Regions from separate parts of the Liquorilactobacillus sp. genome, predicted to be linked through region 3. Evidence: predicted binding sites of a transcription regulator. Region 3 holds the regulator's gene; each other region holds the start of a gene.
The links. Region 3 encodes Rex, which represses fermentation and respiration genes when NADH is low (regulators of the CRP and FNR family bind a similar motif). Its sites were predicted from a motif close to TTGTGAANTANTTCACAA; they were not measured.
Positions count from the first base shown of each region.

Region 1 (3,870 bases), on a different contig from region 3:
GCAACAACTGTATCCTAAAGTTAGGAAATATTTTTTAAGAGACATGAATAATTATGTCGATATTATAGATGTAGACAAATATATAATTCCGGCAAAACTCGGTAATGATGCAGGAATTAAAGGCTGTCTGGCGTTTGGTAGAACAAGATTTGCAAGATAATTTTAGATTAGATATCCTGGATAGTAAATTATAGAGCTGGATCAAAAGTTAAATTTTGATCTGGTTTTTTTATTCCAGATAAACGTGTTCTATAAGTCAAAATTTATCTACTTATGGTACATTTTCTTGTTGATTGTTGTGTATATCTGGTATTCAGAATATAATTTTTTAAATATTAGTTTTTACAAAGGAGAATTATATGCTAACAAATATATATTTTGTTCGTCATGCATTGCCAGATTATTCTTGGGCAGATGATGCAACGATGTCATTAACTCAAGTAGGAAGAGATGATTCTTTAGCGGTACTTGATTCGCTTAAGAATATCTCTTTTGACTTTTGTATCTCAAGCCCCTACAAGAGAACTTTACAGACAATTGAACCACTAGTTTCTGAAAAAAAGCTTAAAGTACACACAGACGAATGCTTAAAAGAAAGGGTTCGCGGTGATATTGGCGAAAATGGGGATATGCTACTTAAAAAAAGATGGGAAAACTTTGATTTCCATGAAAAAAACGGCGAATCAATGAATAGTTTACAGCAAAGAAATATGAAGGTACTTAGTAAGATTCTTGAACAGCATCAAGGAGAAACTATATTATTTTCAACTCATGGAGCTGCCTTAAGTGCTATGCTTAATCATTTTGATAATGGATTTGGATATTCAGATTTTATCAGACTACAGTGTTTTACTCCGTATGTGTTGAAAATAAGCTTCGATGAGAGTAGTAAGATTGTTGATAAAAAGGAAGTTTTAATTATAGACAAGAAATAAGAGTATAACAGCGATGACAGGATGTCTGTCTTGCTATTAGAATAGAGACACGTTAATTTTGAGGAGGAGTATGTATGGTTGTAGCCAAGATATCAGAACTCTTAAAGTATAAGCGACAAGAAAATGGACTCACTCAAGCTGCTGTTGCCAAAAAATTGCATGTTTCACGTCAAGCAGTCTCTAATTGGGAAACTGGGAGACACTTACCAGATGTTATACTGATAAAAAAATTGGCGAATATTTACGGAATTACAACGGATGAACTAATTAGTGGAGGAGATAAAGAAAAGGTTGAAAAAAGTAATTCTACTGCAACTTTGCTTTATCCGTTGCTGTTGTTAGTAACATTAATCACCAGCAGATTGACTATAGCTTCAAATTCACGGGCATTGTTAGTAATGGACGGATTGATCTTGTTAAGCATCATGCTAGTTTTTTTAACTAAGTTCGCAGATAGTAAAATACAAATTTTAATGCGGATATTTAGTCTAACCGTATTTTTAAGTTGTACATTTATTAATGATATTTTAAATAATTTTAGTTTTCAAACTACAACTTTTATAAACAGCCTAATTCTATTATGGCAATTGTTTAGTACATACTACTACCAAAAAAGGAGTAGTTAGCGATATGAAATTAAAAATGTGGTGGTTGAGTAACTTAATTTGGTTACTAATTTTTGGCGTGCTGAGTTTTATTTTGATGACGAGAAGGATTGATGGTTCGGGCGCAGTTCAAACGCCAAAGACAAGAGTAGTTTCTTTGATTGTTTTAGCAGTCTTTTTTATAGTTGTAGCAATAATACAGTTAGTTATCTTGATATTTGTTAAGAGAAAAAGATAAAGTGTGTTAGATTATTTGTGATACAAATAACTAATTTTTAATAATTATTTATATTAAGTTAGTAGCTAGATTATGCATTGTATTTTCAGCATTAATTTGAAGTTTAGTGATTTACAATATGTAAATTTGTTATTTAACAGATGTAGATTTGTCATTGAAAGCGCTTGTTCTATGGATATAATAAAGCTGGATAGTTAAATAATTCACTAATTCAAGGAGGGATAAGTATCATGAAAATCAGTGCAGCAGTAGTTAATAAGGTTGGTGACCCGTTTGTAATCAAGAATAATATTGAACTAGCAGATATGGGGCCGACAGATTTACAAATCAAGGTGATAGCAAGTGGAATTTGTCATTCAGATGAGGCAATACGTAAGGGGGATGCTTCCTTAGGCTATCCTGTAATTTTAGGGCATGAAGGTGCCGGAATTGTTGAAAAGATTGGTTCACAAGTACAAGATTTTACAATTGGTGACCATGTAGTGTTATCATTTTATTCTGATGGTACATGTGACAATTGTTTGAAAGGAATACCCACGCAATGTCGCAGCTATGCCAAGTATAATTTGAGTGGAGTACGCGCAAATGGGACTGATCACTTCCTTAAAGATGGCAAGCATATTAGTGATATGTTTAACCAGTCATCTTTTACAACACATACGGTTGTGAATCAACGCAATGCAGTTAAGGTTGATAAAAAGCTTGATTTGCGTAAACTTGGACCTTTAGGTTGTGGTTATGTAACTGGTAGTGGTACTGTTTTTAATACTTTGAAGCCAAGACCAGGGCAAACAATTGCCGTTTTTGGCACTGGCGCAGTTGGGTTGGCAGCGATGATGGCAGGAAAAATTTCTGGGTGCACAAAAGTGATTGCGGTAGATGTTGTACCAGAAAGGCTTAAGTTAGCCAAAGAACTTGGTGCAACTCAGGCAATCAATAGTAAGGAGGAAGACCCAGTCGCAGCCATTCAAAAGTTAACGAATGGTTACGGGGTGGACTTTACTGTTGATACAACAGGAATTGAATCTGTTATGTTACAAGCAATTAATGCGCTAGCACAAGGTGGAACAACTGCTTTGATTGCAGTAACTGCAAATAACATTACAATGAGTTCTTGGAATGACTTGTGTACTTCTGATCGTAAAGTTGTCGGTGTCAATATGGGTGATTCGATTCCGCAAATTGATGTTCCACGGTTGATTGAATTTTATAAATTAGGGATGTTTGACTTTGACAAGACCGAAAAGTTCTACAAATTTACTGATATTAATCAAGCAAACAATGACTCAGTTATGGGAAAGACAATTAAACCCGTTTTGGTTATTGATGAGGAGTATCAACCAGAATAATTAATGAGGTTAAGTTACTCATGATTTAAGAAAACCTATACAATAAGAACATATTTATACGGAATAAATAGAGGAACTGAATCAAAATTTAAATTTTGATCCAGTTTTTTTGAGGGGAAAATTCTGATGGAATATAGCTACGGGAAAATTTACCTTGCTAAGAGTGATTATCTTAGATTATTTTTCCAGTCTTTAATTATGTATATATGACATAAAAAGACTGTCTTTTTGATATTGTAAACGGATACATTCAATGGTGTAATCTATTTGTATACAAAATGGATATCCGAAAAATGACAAGGGGTGGCAGCATGGCAAAAGAAAGTTCAAATGGGTCAACTTGGGCTGTATCGTTAACCAATTTTCTGGATTCTGGATCAATTGTAGCGGGTGCATCGGGTTTAACACTATGGCAAAAATCTTTTGGATTATCTGATTTTGATGTTGGATTGTTGGGGGCTCTAAGTGCAAATGCATTTGGGTCAGCGTTAGGTGCAATTATTGGTGGAAGACTTTCAGATAAGTATGGACGAAAGATGATTTATACCTATGACATGTTGATTTATATGTTAGGAACATTAATAGTCGTTTTTTCAGTTAATTTCCCAATGCTTTTACTAGGCTTTTTAGTAACAGGTATCGCAGTTGGTGCGGGAGTTCCTGCTTCGTGGACATACATTGGGGAAACCTCAGGTGACACTAATCGGGCTCATAATATTGGTATCTCACAATTTGCATGGTCA
Region 1 covers NZ_JBDNTS010000002.1:150,901-154,770, reverse strand. Annotated here, with positions in the region: gene ABF682_RS01880 (ROK family protein) at 1-160, shown strand, start outside; gene ABF682_RS01875 (histidine phosphatase family protein) at 360-935, shown strand; gene ABF682_RS01870 (helix-turn-helix transcriptional regulator) at 1,010-1,561, shown strand; gene ABF682_RS01865 (DUF3923 family protein) at 1,566-1,778, shown strand; gene ABF682_RS01860 (NAD(P)-dependent alcohol dehydrogenase) at 2,009-3,127, shown strand; gene ABF682_RS01855 (MFS transporter) at 3,439-3,870, shown strand, end outside.
Region 1: the regulator Rex is predicted to act here: its motif matches at 1,970-1,987, upstream of ABF682_RS01860 (NAD(P)-dependent alcohol dehydrogenase).

Region 2 (3,870 bases), on a different contig from region 3:
GGATGGTAATTCATGGAAGAAAAAGTTGGGAGACTAATACAAATGTATTGGATAGTCATGGAGATCATCGTATTGGGATGATGATGGCAGTTGCTGCCTTGCGTACAGATCAGGAGTTGTATCTCAATGATTCAGGAGCGATTGCAGTTTCATACCCATCATTTTTTGTAGATTTAAAATCATTATTAAATGGCAGGAGTTGATGTGATGAGTACAACGGAGGTTTTTATCAATGGACTTGGTTTAATTGGTAGCTCACTTGCACGGGCAATTAAAAAAAAGAAGCAAGAAATTGTGATTACTGCAGCGGATACAGACGAAGAAACTTTGAATTACGCAATTGCAAATAAAATAATTGATAAGGCTGCGAGAAATTTTGCAGCTGTTAAAACAGCCGATATCATTATTTTGGCAACTCCAGTAGATCAAATTATTAGAACGCTGCATGAATTAAGCAAACTGCAGTTGAAACCAGGTGTGATTATTACAGATGTAGGGAGCACAAAGCAAGCAGTTTCAAAAGCAGCTGAAGAATTGGTTCAACCAACTGTGACTTTTATTGGTGGTCATCCAATGGCCGGATCCCATAAAATGGGCGTTACAGCTGGAAGAGCAGATTTATTTGAGAATGCGTTCTATTTTTTGGTAGCACCAAAAACAAAAAATGAGCAAGTCGAAAAGTTACAGTTACTGTTACAAGAAACAAATGTTAAATGGTTTAAAATTGATGCAGGCACACATGATACATTAGTAGGACAAATCAGTCACTTACCGCATATTATTGCAGCAACTCTGGTAAATCGTACTCAGGATGAATTTTCTGATTCAGCATTAGGAATGAAGCTGGCAGCTGGTGGTTTTAAATCGATTACGAGAATTGCATCTTCTGATCCAGACATGTGGAGTGCGATTTTAAAGACAAATGCAGCAATACTTACAAAGCAATTGGCAAAATACCAGCAGTTGCTTTTAGAAGTACAAAATGATTTAAGTACTGGTAATCAAGAAAATCTTTACAATTTATTTGCTCAAGCAAAGAATAGCCGGGATAAATTAAGCAATCAAAAAGAATATAGGCTGCCAAATTTTTACGATTTACTTGTTAATATACCAGATAAATTAGGTGTGATTGCAAGAGTGACAGCATTGTTAGCACATAATAAAATTAATTTAGTTAATCTGCAGATTTTAGAAATTCGAGAAGAGATTGATGGTGTATTGCAACTTACATTTATGAAAGAAAATGACTGTGAGAAGGCAAAAGAAGTACTTATAAATCAAAAATACCAAATCGTCGAGGAGAGATAGAGTAATGGATGCGATCTTAATAGGTTTTATGGGAAGCGGAAAAACAACAATTGGAAGGTTGCTTGCCGAGACGTTAGTGGTACCGCACACCGACTTAGATCAAGAAATTGTTGAAAATACTGGACAAACAATAAAAGAAATCTTTTCAAATTATGGTGAGAAAAGGTTTCGTGAATTAGAACACAAGACTTTATTAAAGCAATTAAACAAAAATGGAGTCCTCTCAACAGGTGGAGGAACTCCAATTAGTATACGAAATCTAAAAATTTTACAAGCGGCAAAGACTCCTGTAATACTGCTGGAAGCTTCAACAAGTACAATCTTAGAGCGAGTGGGTAAAAGCGAAGAAAGACCACTTGCAAACCAAATGTCAGTGCAGCAACTAACAGAATTACAAATTAAAAGAATGCCTTTTTATCAAGAATGTGCCAGTTTAAGCATAAATACAGATGATCGATCACCATTAGACATCACGGAACAAATTTACAAGTATTTATTGGTACATTGATCTATAAAAGTGTGATAGTTACTAAAAACTCAGTAGCCTTCAACCGAATTTTTAAGAAAAGGGACTTTTTCACGGATAAATGGGATGATAAAGCGATCTAGCCCAATTTTTCCAGCGTTATATCCAGCGATAATAACTATAAATTCGAGGAAAATATATTGCGGATTGACTGAAATACTTCCAGCTAGCAAGTAACTGAAATTCATCATGAGTGCAAAGAATGTAGCTGCTGTGGTGAAAGCTCCAAAGATTAAGCCGAGTCCGATGAATACCTCACCCCAAGCTACTAGAAAATTAAAAATACCGATATTTGGTGCAACGAAGCTTTCTAGAATAGAAGTAAACCAGCCGTATACAGAATGACCTGTTGGACCAACAACGGGGTTCTTGATTGCTGCAGCTATAAATTTTTCAGCGGTAAAACCGCCAACTTTTTCAATGCCAGACATCAGCCATAAGATACCCAAATAAACTCTAATAATTGCTAATAACAGACCGCTTATATTTGAACTGCGTAACCATTTTATCATTATTATCCCTCCAAAATAACCACCGAATTCGCTTTCATAATGTAAGTATATATATAAGTGATGTATTTGTAAAGAAAAGTGAAAAAGTACACAAGTATTTAATTTATTAGAAGAATTGATTAGAGTAAATTGTATTAGACAATGAGATTTGTTGAATAGCACTGTCAGCTAGAGTTACTAATCTGGGAATATTTTTAAAGTATCCAATATCAATGTAGGAGAAACTGAGGCAAAAAATCAGATTTTGATTCCGATGCCATGTTTTTCAGGACAAATGTGGTTCATAAGTCCAAATTACTTGAACAAATAATTATACTTTTTGTTATGACATGAAAAACTGATAATATATTTTATTGATCTTCCTTCTCCGACAGGGTAATTACACCAATAGCATTTAATCCTGTATGTGTCATGATGATCGGACTAGTTAGTTTTATTAGTGATGGGACATTGCTATCTTCGCCTAATATCGTTTCCTTTAGTCTTTCTATAAATTCAGGTTCTGGATCAACATGAGAAAGAGCTAAATCAATAATGGGGTTATCAATGTGACGCTGAGCAAGATCTTCGCAGAATTTAACGAAGGTCTTTTTGCTCCGACCTTTTACAACAGGGTCAAGACTTTTGTCACCTAATTCGACAATAATTTTGAGATTAATCAATTTTGTTAGGGTACCTGCCAGACGACTTACACGGCCGCCTTTTACTAGGCAATCTAGATTATCAATTAGAACATTAACTCTGGTTCGTTTATGAATTTCTAGACAATGTTTTTTAATTTCTTCAATACTCTTCCCTGCTGCCAAATCTTTTGCAGCTGCAATTACCTGGTATGCTTGACCACGATCTGTAGATTTGCTATTAATAACAGTTACTTCAGTTTCTGTCATATTAGCTGCAGTTTGTGCAGTTGCACAAGTGCCACTTAAAACATCAGAAATCATAATTGCAAGAACTGAGCTGCCATCCGCACCAAGTTCATCATACATTTCCACAAACTTCCCCAAGGCAGGCTGGCTGGTTTTAGGAAATCTTCCAGCACGAAGATGGTCAATAAGTTCTTGACGTGAGATGTTCTCTCCATCTACGAACGTTTTTCCTTCAATCTCAATGGACAAAGGAATGATATTGATTGAATATTCTTTTAATTCTTCGGGTGTTAGTTGAATTGAAGAATCGGTCAGAATTTTAATGGATTTAGTCATACTGTATGCTCCTTAGATTTTTTAATCTGTTTTTTTATTTATTAACATTATCTATTATACGCTAAATAGTTTATGATTCAATATCATGTAAACCTTAAGTCTAGATGTCTACTAATTACACTACGTAAATTATAACAGAAATGAGGGAATCAAGTTATTGATTATACTCATTAAGGACAATAAAAAAGGCACAATCAACAGTGACTGTGCCTGCTATGACATCTAAAAGATTTCAACACTTGGGGGAGCGTTAAAGACTTAGACATCATTTGTTGTGAGAGTCATCAACTCTTACAACAGGGGGAAAAGAAAAAGATAT
Region 2 covers NZ_JBDNTS010000001.1:6,140-10,009, reverse strand. Annotated here, with positions in the region: gene aroA (3-phosphoshikimate 1-carboxyvinyltransferase) at 1-203, shown strand, start outside; gene ABF682_RS00045 (prephenate dehydrogenase) at 208-1,308, shown strand; gene ABF682_RS00040 (shikimate kinase) at 1,313-1,816, shown strand; gene ABF682_RS00035 (DoxX family membrane protein) at 1,846-2,346, opposite strand; gene ABF682_RS00030 (DegV family protein) at 2,697-3,551, opposite strand.
Region 2: the regulator Rex is predicted to act here: its motif matches at 2,423-2,440, upstream of ABF682_RS00035 (DoxX family membrane protein).

Region 3 (3,870 bases):
GTCACAGTAATCTTGCTTGCAGAACCAAGCTGATCAACCGTTGTATCTTTTAATTGGAGACCTAAGTCTTCTGTAATAACAGTCGCACCAGTCAATGTAGCAACATCTTGCAACATCTCTTTACGGCGATCACCAAAGCCTGGAGCCTTGACAGCAACAACATTGAACGTTCCACGAATCTTGTTCAAAACAAGCGTAGGTAAGGCCTCACCATCAACATCATCAGCAATGATTAACAATGGACGCCCTTGTTCTACAATTGATTGTAAGAGATTGAGAACTTCTTGAATGTTTGAAATCTTCTTATCAGTAATCAAAACATATGGATTGTCTAAATCTGCTTCCATCTTATCATTATCTGTAACCATATATTGTGAAAGGTATCCACGATCAAATTGCATTCCTTCTACAACATCCAATGAAGTATCAATTCCCTTTGATTCTTCAATTGTAATAACACCGTCATTTCCAACTTTTTCCATTGCATCCGCAATTAACTTTCCAATCTCTTCACTAGTTGAAGAAATTGCAGCAACTTGAGCAATATCACTCTTTGATTCTACTTTGTGTGACATTTCATGCAGTTCATCGACTGCAGCTTTTGTTGCCAACTCAATTCCTCGACGAATACCCACTGGATTTGCACCTGCAGTTACGTTCTTCATTCCTTCCGTAACAATTGCTTGTGTCAATACAGTAGCAGTTGTAGTACCATCACCTGCAATATCATTTGTCTTTGAAGCAACTTCCGCAACAAGTTTTGCTCCCATATTTTCAAAGTGATCTTCAAGTTCAATTGCCTTTGCAATAGTTACACCATCATTTGTAATTGTTGGTGAACCATAAGACTGTTCCAAAACAACATTTCTTCCTTTTGGACCAATTGTTGATTTAACCGTATTTGCTAACTTATCAACACCTGCAAGCATTTTTGAACGAGCATCTTCTGAAAATTTAATTTCTTTTGCCATTAATAATTCACCTCATAGTCGATTTATAATAATCTTTAGTCTACAATTGCAACAATATCTTTTTCATGAACAACCAAATACCCTTTTTCTTCGTATTTGACCTCTGTGCCAGCATATTTATCAAACAAAACTGTTTCACCGACTTTGACTGATAAAGCAACCTTTTCGCCGTTATCTAAAACTCGGCCTGCACCAACAGCTGCCACTTTTCCTGTTTGTGGCTTTTCTTGAGCATTGCTAGCAATCACTATACCGCCAACAGTTTGTTCCTCATCTTTTTGAACTTCCAAAATAACACGATCTCCTAAAGGTTTAAGCACTGTATATCCCTCCAATATTGTTTTGCTTTTAGCACTTTATTAGTTCAAGTGCTAATCACAACTATTACTATAATCAATTCATGCTAAAAATGCAAGTTTTTTATCACTCTAACTGCAAGAGTGCTAAATTAATATATGCTATACTAGACCTATTATTAAAGTGAATGGAGCTAACTATGAATATCAGAAAAAATTCTTTCGTACTACTCGTAACATATCTTGTTGTCATGCTATTTCCGAATCTTTTTTTTACAGTAAGCAAAAGTAATCTATTGCTGTTCATCACAACTAGTATTGTGGGAACTGCAGGAATATTCTGTATGTTCTACCTTAACCAGAAATTTCCGTTTGCGAACCATATTGATTCAAAAAAAAGCTCCCTGACTTCAGTACTATTATTAGGTATTTTGGGAACAATTCTAGCTTTTCTTGTCCAAAAAGTAACAATGCTTGCTGAAATTTATTTTCTACATCAACCAGCGGTCTCCGAAAATACAAGCCAAATAATGACAATTATCGCTCACTATCCTTATTATTTAATATACGTAATAGTTGCTGCACCGGTAATGGAAGAATTTATTTTTCGCAAAGTATTCTTCGGTAACCTCTCAACCTTTATTAATCCAATGGGAGCTGCACTCTTCTCAAGTATTCTTTTCAGCATTGCTCATGCTGACGGGCACTACTTAACCTATGCTTGTTTAGGACTAGTTTTGAGTTTTGTATACTACAAGGCTCACAATATTAAAGCACCAATCATTACTCATATACTTATGAATCTTCTGGTTGTTGCACTTCAACTAAAATAAAAAGCCTTACCGCAGTAAGAACTTTAGCAAAGCATTTTTAGCTGTTAATCTTCTGATGGTGTTTCAGCTTCATCACCAAATTTATTCAGGAAATAAATTAGGGTTTGTAATTCATTTGTTAGATCAACGTTCTGAACTCTAACAGTACTAGGAACTGTAATTCTAAGCGGCGTAAAATTAAGTATTCCCTTAATTCCAACATCAACAAGCTCTTTTGTAACCTTTTGAGCGACACTGGATGGAACGGTTAAAATTACAATCTCAATTTGCTGAACTGTTAACTGCTCCTTCATATCAGCCATATCATAAACCGGGACACTACTTTGAATTGTTCCAGTGATATCCTGATTAATATCAAAAGCAGCACTAATACGCACATTATTACTCTGATGAAAATTATAATTCAAGAGCGCATGCCCGAGATTACCAACTCCAATCAGTGCTACATTTGTTAACTGGTCTTGCTTTAAGGTCTTCTTGAAAAAAGCAAGCAAGCTGTCCACATCATACCCATATCCTCGTTTTCCTAGAGCACCAAAGTATGAGAAGTCTCTTCTAATTGTTGCGGAATCAACCTTAACAGCATCTGCGAGCTCGGTTGATGAAATTCTTTGTTTGCCTGCATCCGATAAGAAGTGCAAGTAACGATAATAAATTGGCAGTCTTTTGGCTGTCGCGTGAGGAATTTTTGATGTTACCATTGTTTGTCTCCCTTCATTAATAAATGATTCAGTCTTTTTATGTAGTATAGCACATTCCTTGTGAAGTTACGTATTTAACTATCTTCACAAGCAATAATGTTGTACACTATATTTTACCGTATTCATGCTACACTAAAATACATTCACATGCAATAGAATGAGCAATTACTTACCAAGTTTCACAAAGATTATAATTGCTATTAATTTTAATATTCAAGAGGTGTTTTTATGATTTTACTTCAAGTACAAAATGTTGAGCGTCTATTTGGAAGTGATGTTCTCTTCCAAAAAGTTAACCTTGATGTTCAGGAAAGCTCAAGGATTGCTCTCGTCGGGCGAAATGGAGTCGGCAAAACGACATTAATTAAAATGATTGTTGGCTTGCAATCGCCTGATAATGGTCAGATTACAAAAAATAAAAAAATGACAATTGGCTATCTTGCACAAGAGAACGGTTTAGATTCCTCAAAAAGTATTTATGCAGAAATGCTTACTGTTTTCAATGATTTAATGAAAATGGAGGTCAAACTGCATGAACTAGAAAATGCAATTGCAAACTTTAATCATTCTACCCAATCAAAATCACAGTATGACACACTTCTTGACAGTTATGACCAGCTATCGCACAACTTCAAAGAAGCAAACGGTTATGGCTATGAATCAGAAATTCGAGCTGTTCTTCACGGCTTTAAATTCTATGAGAAGGATTTTTCAACTATCATTGGAACCCTGTCTGGTGGACAAAAAACTCGATTAGCACTTGCAAAACTATTGTTAGAAAAAAATGACCTATTAATATTGGATGAACCAACAAACCATTTAGACATCCAGACTTTAGGCTGGTTAGAAGGCTATTTACAATCATATTCCGGTGCTCTCTTAATCATCTCACATGACCGCTATTTCCTTGACAAAATCTCTCAGGAAGTTTGTGAACTCACACCAAGTGGGGCGGAGCATTACCATGGGAATTACTCTTCCTATATTGAAGAAAAGGCAAAACGTTTTCAACAGAAAATGAAACAATATGAAAAACAACAAGAAGAAATTGAAAAACTTGAAGATTTTG
Region 3 covers NZ_JBDNTS010000004.1:50,942-54,811, reverse strand. Annotated here, with positions in the region: gene groL (chaperonin GroEL) at 1-971, opposite strand, end outside; gene groES (co-chaperone GroES) at 1,007-1,291, opposite strand; gene ABF682_RS03100 (lysostaphin resistance A-like protein) at 1,468-2,100, shown strand; gene ABF682_RS03095 (redox-sensing transcriptional repressor Rex) at 2,145-2,801, opposite strand; gene ABF682_RS03090 (ABC-F family ATP-binding cassette domain-containing protein) at 3,030-3,870, shown strand, end outside.

Region 4 (3,870 bases), on a different contig from region 3:
GCACGAATTGTAATTGGCATCTCACGGGTTCCATCTAGTCGGAAATGAATTCGCGCAATCTGTCCTGCTATTTGGTCCATTGCTTCAAAAACAAAACCAAAGAATTGAATTTCGGGTACTGGACGAAAACCTTCCAAAGCCAATCCAGTCGAAAGCCCGATAATTCCAGACTCAGCAAGAGGCGTATCAAAGACACGTTCTTCACCGTGCTTTGCTTGAAGATCTTCTGTAGCACGGAAAACTCCCCCATTTTTTCCAACATCTTCACCAAAAACGAGAACTTTCTCATCTCTTGCAAGTTCCTGATCTAGCGCATCAGTTATTGCTTTAATCATTGTCTTGTTCGCCATAATTATTTTGCCTCCTTCGCTTCAAACTTCTCAATTTCTCTTTTAGTTCCAGCCGGTGTTTCTTTAAAGGTATTCTTTAAATATTCACTAATTTTTTGTTTTGGCATATTTTCAACTTTATTAATTGCTTCATTAATTTCAGCACGAACTTGCTCAACGTAGGTTTCCTCATCCTCTTGCTTCCAAAGACCTTTACCCTCAAGATAAAGTCTCATTCTTACCAATGGATCTCTTTTGACCCAAAGATCATCTGTTTCCTTCGTACGATACCGTTTTGGATCATCTCCAGAGAGAGTATGCGGACCATAACGATAAGTTAGCGTCTCAATCAGTACTGGACCATTACCTGCTAATGCATAATCACGAGCTTCTTTTGTTACCTCATAAACAGCTAATGCATCCATTCCATCTACTTGAATTCCAGGAATTCCGGCAGCCACTGCTTTTTGAGCCAAGGTCCCGGCAGCCGTTTGCTTACTACGCGGGACTGAAATTGCAAAACCATTATTTTGAATGACAAAGATTGCGGGAGCTTGAAACGCACCTGCAAAGTTAATTCCTTCGTAAAAATCACCTTGTGATGTTCCACCATCACCAGTATAAGTGTAGGCCACATTCTTTTGGCCTTTTAACTTGAAGCCAAGTGCTACCCCCGCAGCTTGAACATATTGTGCTCCAATAATGATTTGTGGTGGTAATGCCCGTAATTCAGCAGGATACTTATTACCGTCGACATGTCCACGTGACCACAGAAATGCCTGATATAAAGGCAATCCATGTTGTACAAGCTGTGGTACATCACGATATGCTGGTAAAATAAAGTCTTCTTTTTCCATCACAAAATTCGATGCAATCTGGCTTGCCTCTTCACCTGCAGTAGGTGCATAGAATCCTAGGCGTCCTTGACGATTCAATTTTGTTGAACGCTCATCAAGTGTTCTCGACCAAACCATTTGTTTAAAGAGTTCAACAAGCTCTTCATCACTCAAATCCGGTTTCCAATCAGGTTCCAACAATTTTCCCTCTATAGATAAAAGCTGTACCGGTTTGAATTCATCATCAAATTTCTTCAATTGTTCAAAATCGATTATTTTTTTTGACATTTCTAGACCTCCTCATCATTATCAAGCAAACATTACAGCAAACCTCGTTTACAACGTAATCCGTGATACAACTTATTTCTTTCCACTAAGTTATATTTTTCTTTTGTAAACCGCTTTCATACTTATTTTAACGCCTTTTGCACAATATTTAAACATTGTGATTGCATGAACTTATTATGATATACAAGAACCATTTCTACAACAAATTTGCTATCTTAATTTTCATCAAAATATCATTTTAAATTCTGTGGTTGTGATTTCAAACACATACTTTTTTTCATTTCCATTGTCTAACTATGTCACTTCACTCAAAAATGCTTTATTATTAATTTAATTAATCTAGAGGAGATGTCTCACATGTTATGGTTTTGGAAAAATGCAGCTCTGTTAGTCGCTATCACAAGTCTTTTTTTCATCCCAATATTGCTTTTAAATCTTTGGGGCCTATCGAGCGGTAGTCATCTCATTTACGGAATCTTAATACTTATCGATTTTATCTACTTAAATCTCGAATCAATTTTCATTGCAATTGTAGTAAGAAAAAAGCGTCTGGAGAAAAATCCAGACACCGATAGTAAAAAAGATGATTGACATTTTTTAATAAATTTTGCTTGTTTTGTGGAGAAAGAACCAAATAATTCCTATTTGAAAAGAATCTATTTTATTTTTATTACCATCCAAAACTTGTACAAAAAGTATATCTTCCATAATCTAAATCTTTGCTATCTTCCCTTGTTCAATATAAATCGCTAAGATCGAAATATCTGCTGGGTTAACTCCACTGATTCGACTAGCTTGTGCCAGTGTTTCGGGACGAATTTTTTCGAATTTTTGCCGCGCTTCCGTGGCAATTCCCTCAATCGCACTATAATCAATTCGATCTGGAATTTTTTTGGCTTCCATCTTTTTGAGCTTCTCAACTTTTTGATTGGCTTTTTTGATGTAACCCTCGTATTTAATTTGAATCTCAACTTGTTCAATTACTCGATTATCGATTTCTTTTGTTGATTCCGGAATAAACTCAGCTAATTCAGCGTAGGTTACCTCTGGGCGGCGCAAGAAATCACTTGCCAATACGCCATCTTTCAATGGTGCAGCACCTTTTTTTGCAAGAAATGCATTGACTTGCTCATTTGGCTTAATTCGATAACTTTCAAGCCGTTTTTCTTCAGCTTCGATAGCTGCCTTTTTTGCCTCAAACTTGGTATAACGCTCATCAGAAATCAAACCAATTTCATGGCCTAATTCAGTCAAACGCATATCTGCATTATCATGACGCAAAATCAAGCGGTACTCTGCACGCGATGTTAATAAACGATACGGCTCGTTTGTTCCCTTGGTTACTAGATCATCAACCATCACACCAATATAGGCATCACTACGCTTGAGCACAACTTCTTCTTTGTCAAGAGCGTGTAACCCTGCATTAATTCCGGCTAACATTCCTTGACCAGCAGCCTCTTCATAACCCGAAGTCCCATTTGTTTGACCCGCAGTATATAATCCACTAATTAGCTTTGTCTCCAATGTAGGTCTTAGTTGATATGGTGAAACAATATCATATTCAATCGCATAACCAGGTCTCATCATTTCAGCATGCTCAAGCCCTTTGATAGAATGCACCATTTGTTGTTGGATTTCTTCTGGCATTGAAGTCGACAAACCTTGAACATAAAACTCATCGGTATTGCGTCCTTCTGGTTCAATAAACAATTGGTGCCGCGGTTTATCAGCAAATCTCACAATCTTATCTTCAATCGATGGACAATACCTTGGTCCAACTCCCTCAATCACACCTGAAAACATTGGTGCACGATCAAGGTTTGCTCGAATCAATTCATGTGTCTTTTCATTAGTATATGTCAGCCAGCAAGATAGCTGATCCTTAGCATTCAAGTAATCATCATCAGAAGTCTCAAAACTAAAATGATTTGGCTCCTTATCACCTGGCTGTTCTTCAGTTACTCCATATTCAATCGTATTTCCATCAACCCGTGGTGGAGTTCCCGTCTTAAAGCGTTTCAGTTCAAATCCTAGCTTCTCCAAATTACCTGACAGTTTCATAGAGGGTTGTGTATTATTAGGCCCGGAAGAGTACATCAACTCACCTATAATAATCTTTCCACGAGCTGCTGTTCCAGTCGTCAATACGACACTTTTAGCACCATATCGTGCGCCTGTATTAGTAATTACACCTCTAACAACACCATCTTCAACAATTAAGTTATCAACAATTCCCTGACGTAATGTTAGATTTGGTTCCTTTTCGATAGTGTGCTTCATTTCGATTGAGTATGCACGTTTATCAGCCTGTGCTCTCAATGCCCTTACAGCTGGACCTTTACCAGTATTCAGCATTCTCATCTGTACATACGTCTTATCAATATTACGACCCATTTCACCGCCAAGTGCATCTA
Region 4 covers NZ_JBDNTS010000001.1:45,865-49,734, forward strand. Annotated here, with positions in the region: gene ABF682_RS00195 (alpha-ketoacid dehydrogenase subunit beta) at 1-350, opposite strand, end outside; gene pdhA (pyruvate dehydrogenase (acetyl-transferring) E1 component subunit alpha) at 353-1,453, opposite strand; gene mnmG (tRNA uridine-5-carboxymethylaminomethyl(34) synthesis enzyme MnmG) at 2,165-3,870, opposite strand, start outside.
Region 4: the regulator Rex is predicted to act here: its motif matches at 1,705-1,722, upstream of pdhA (pyruvate dehydrogenase (acetyl-transferring) E1 component subunit alpha).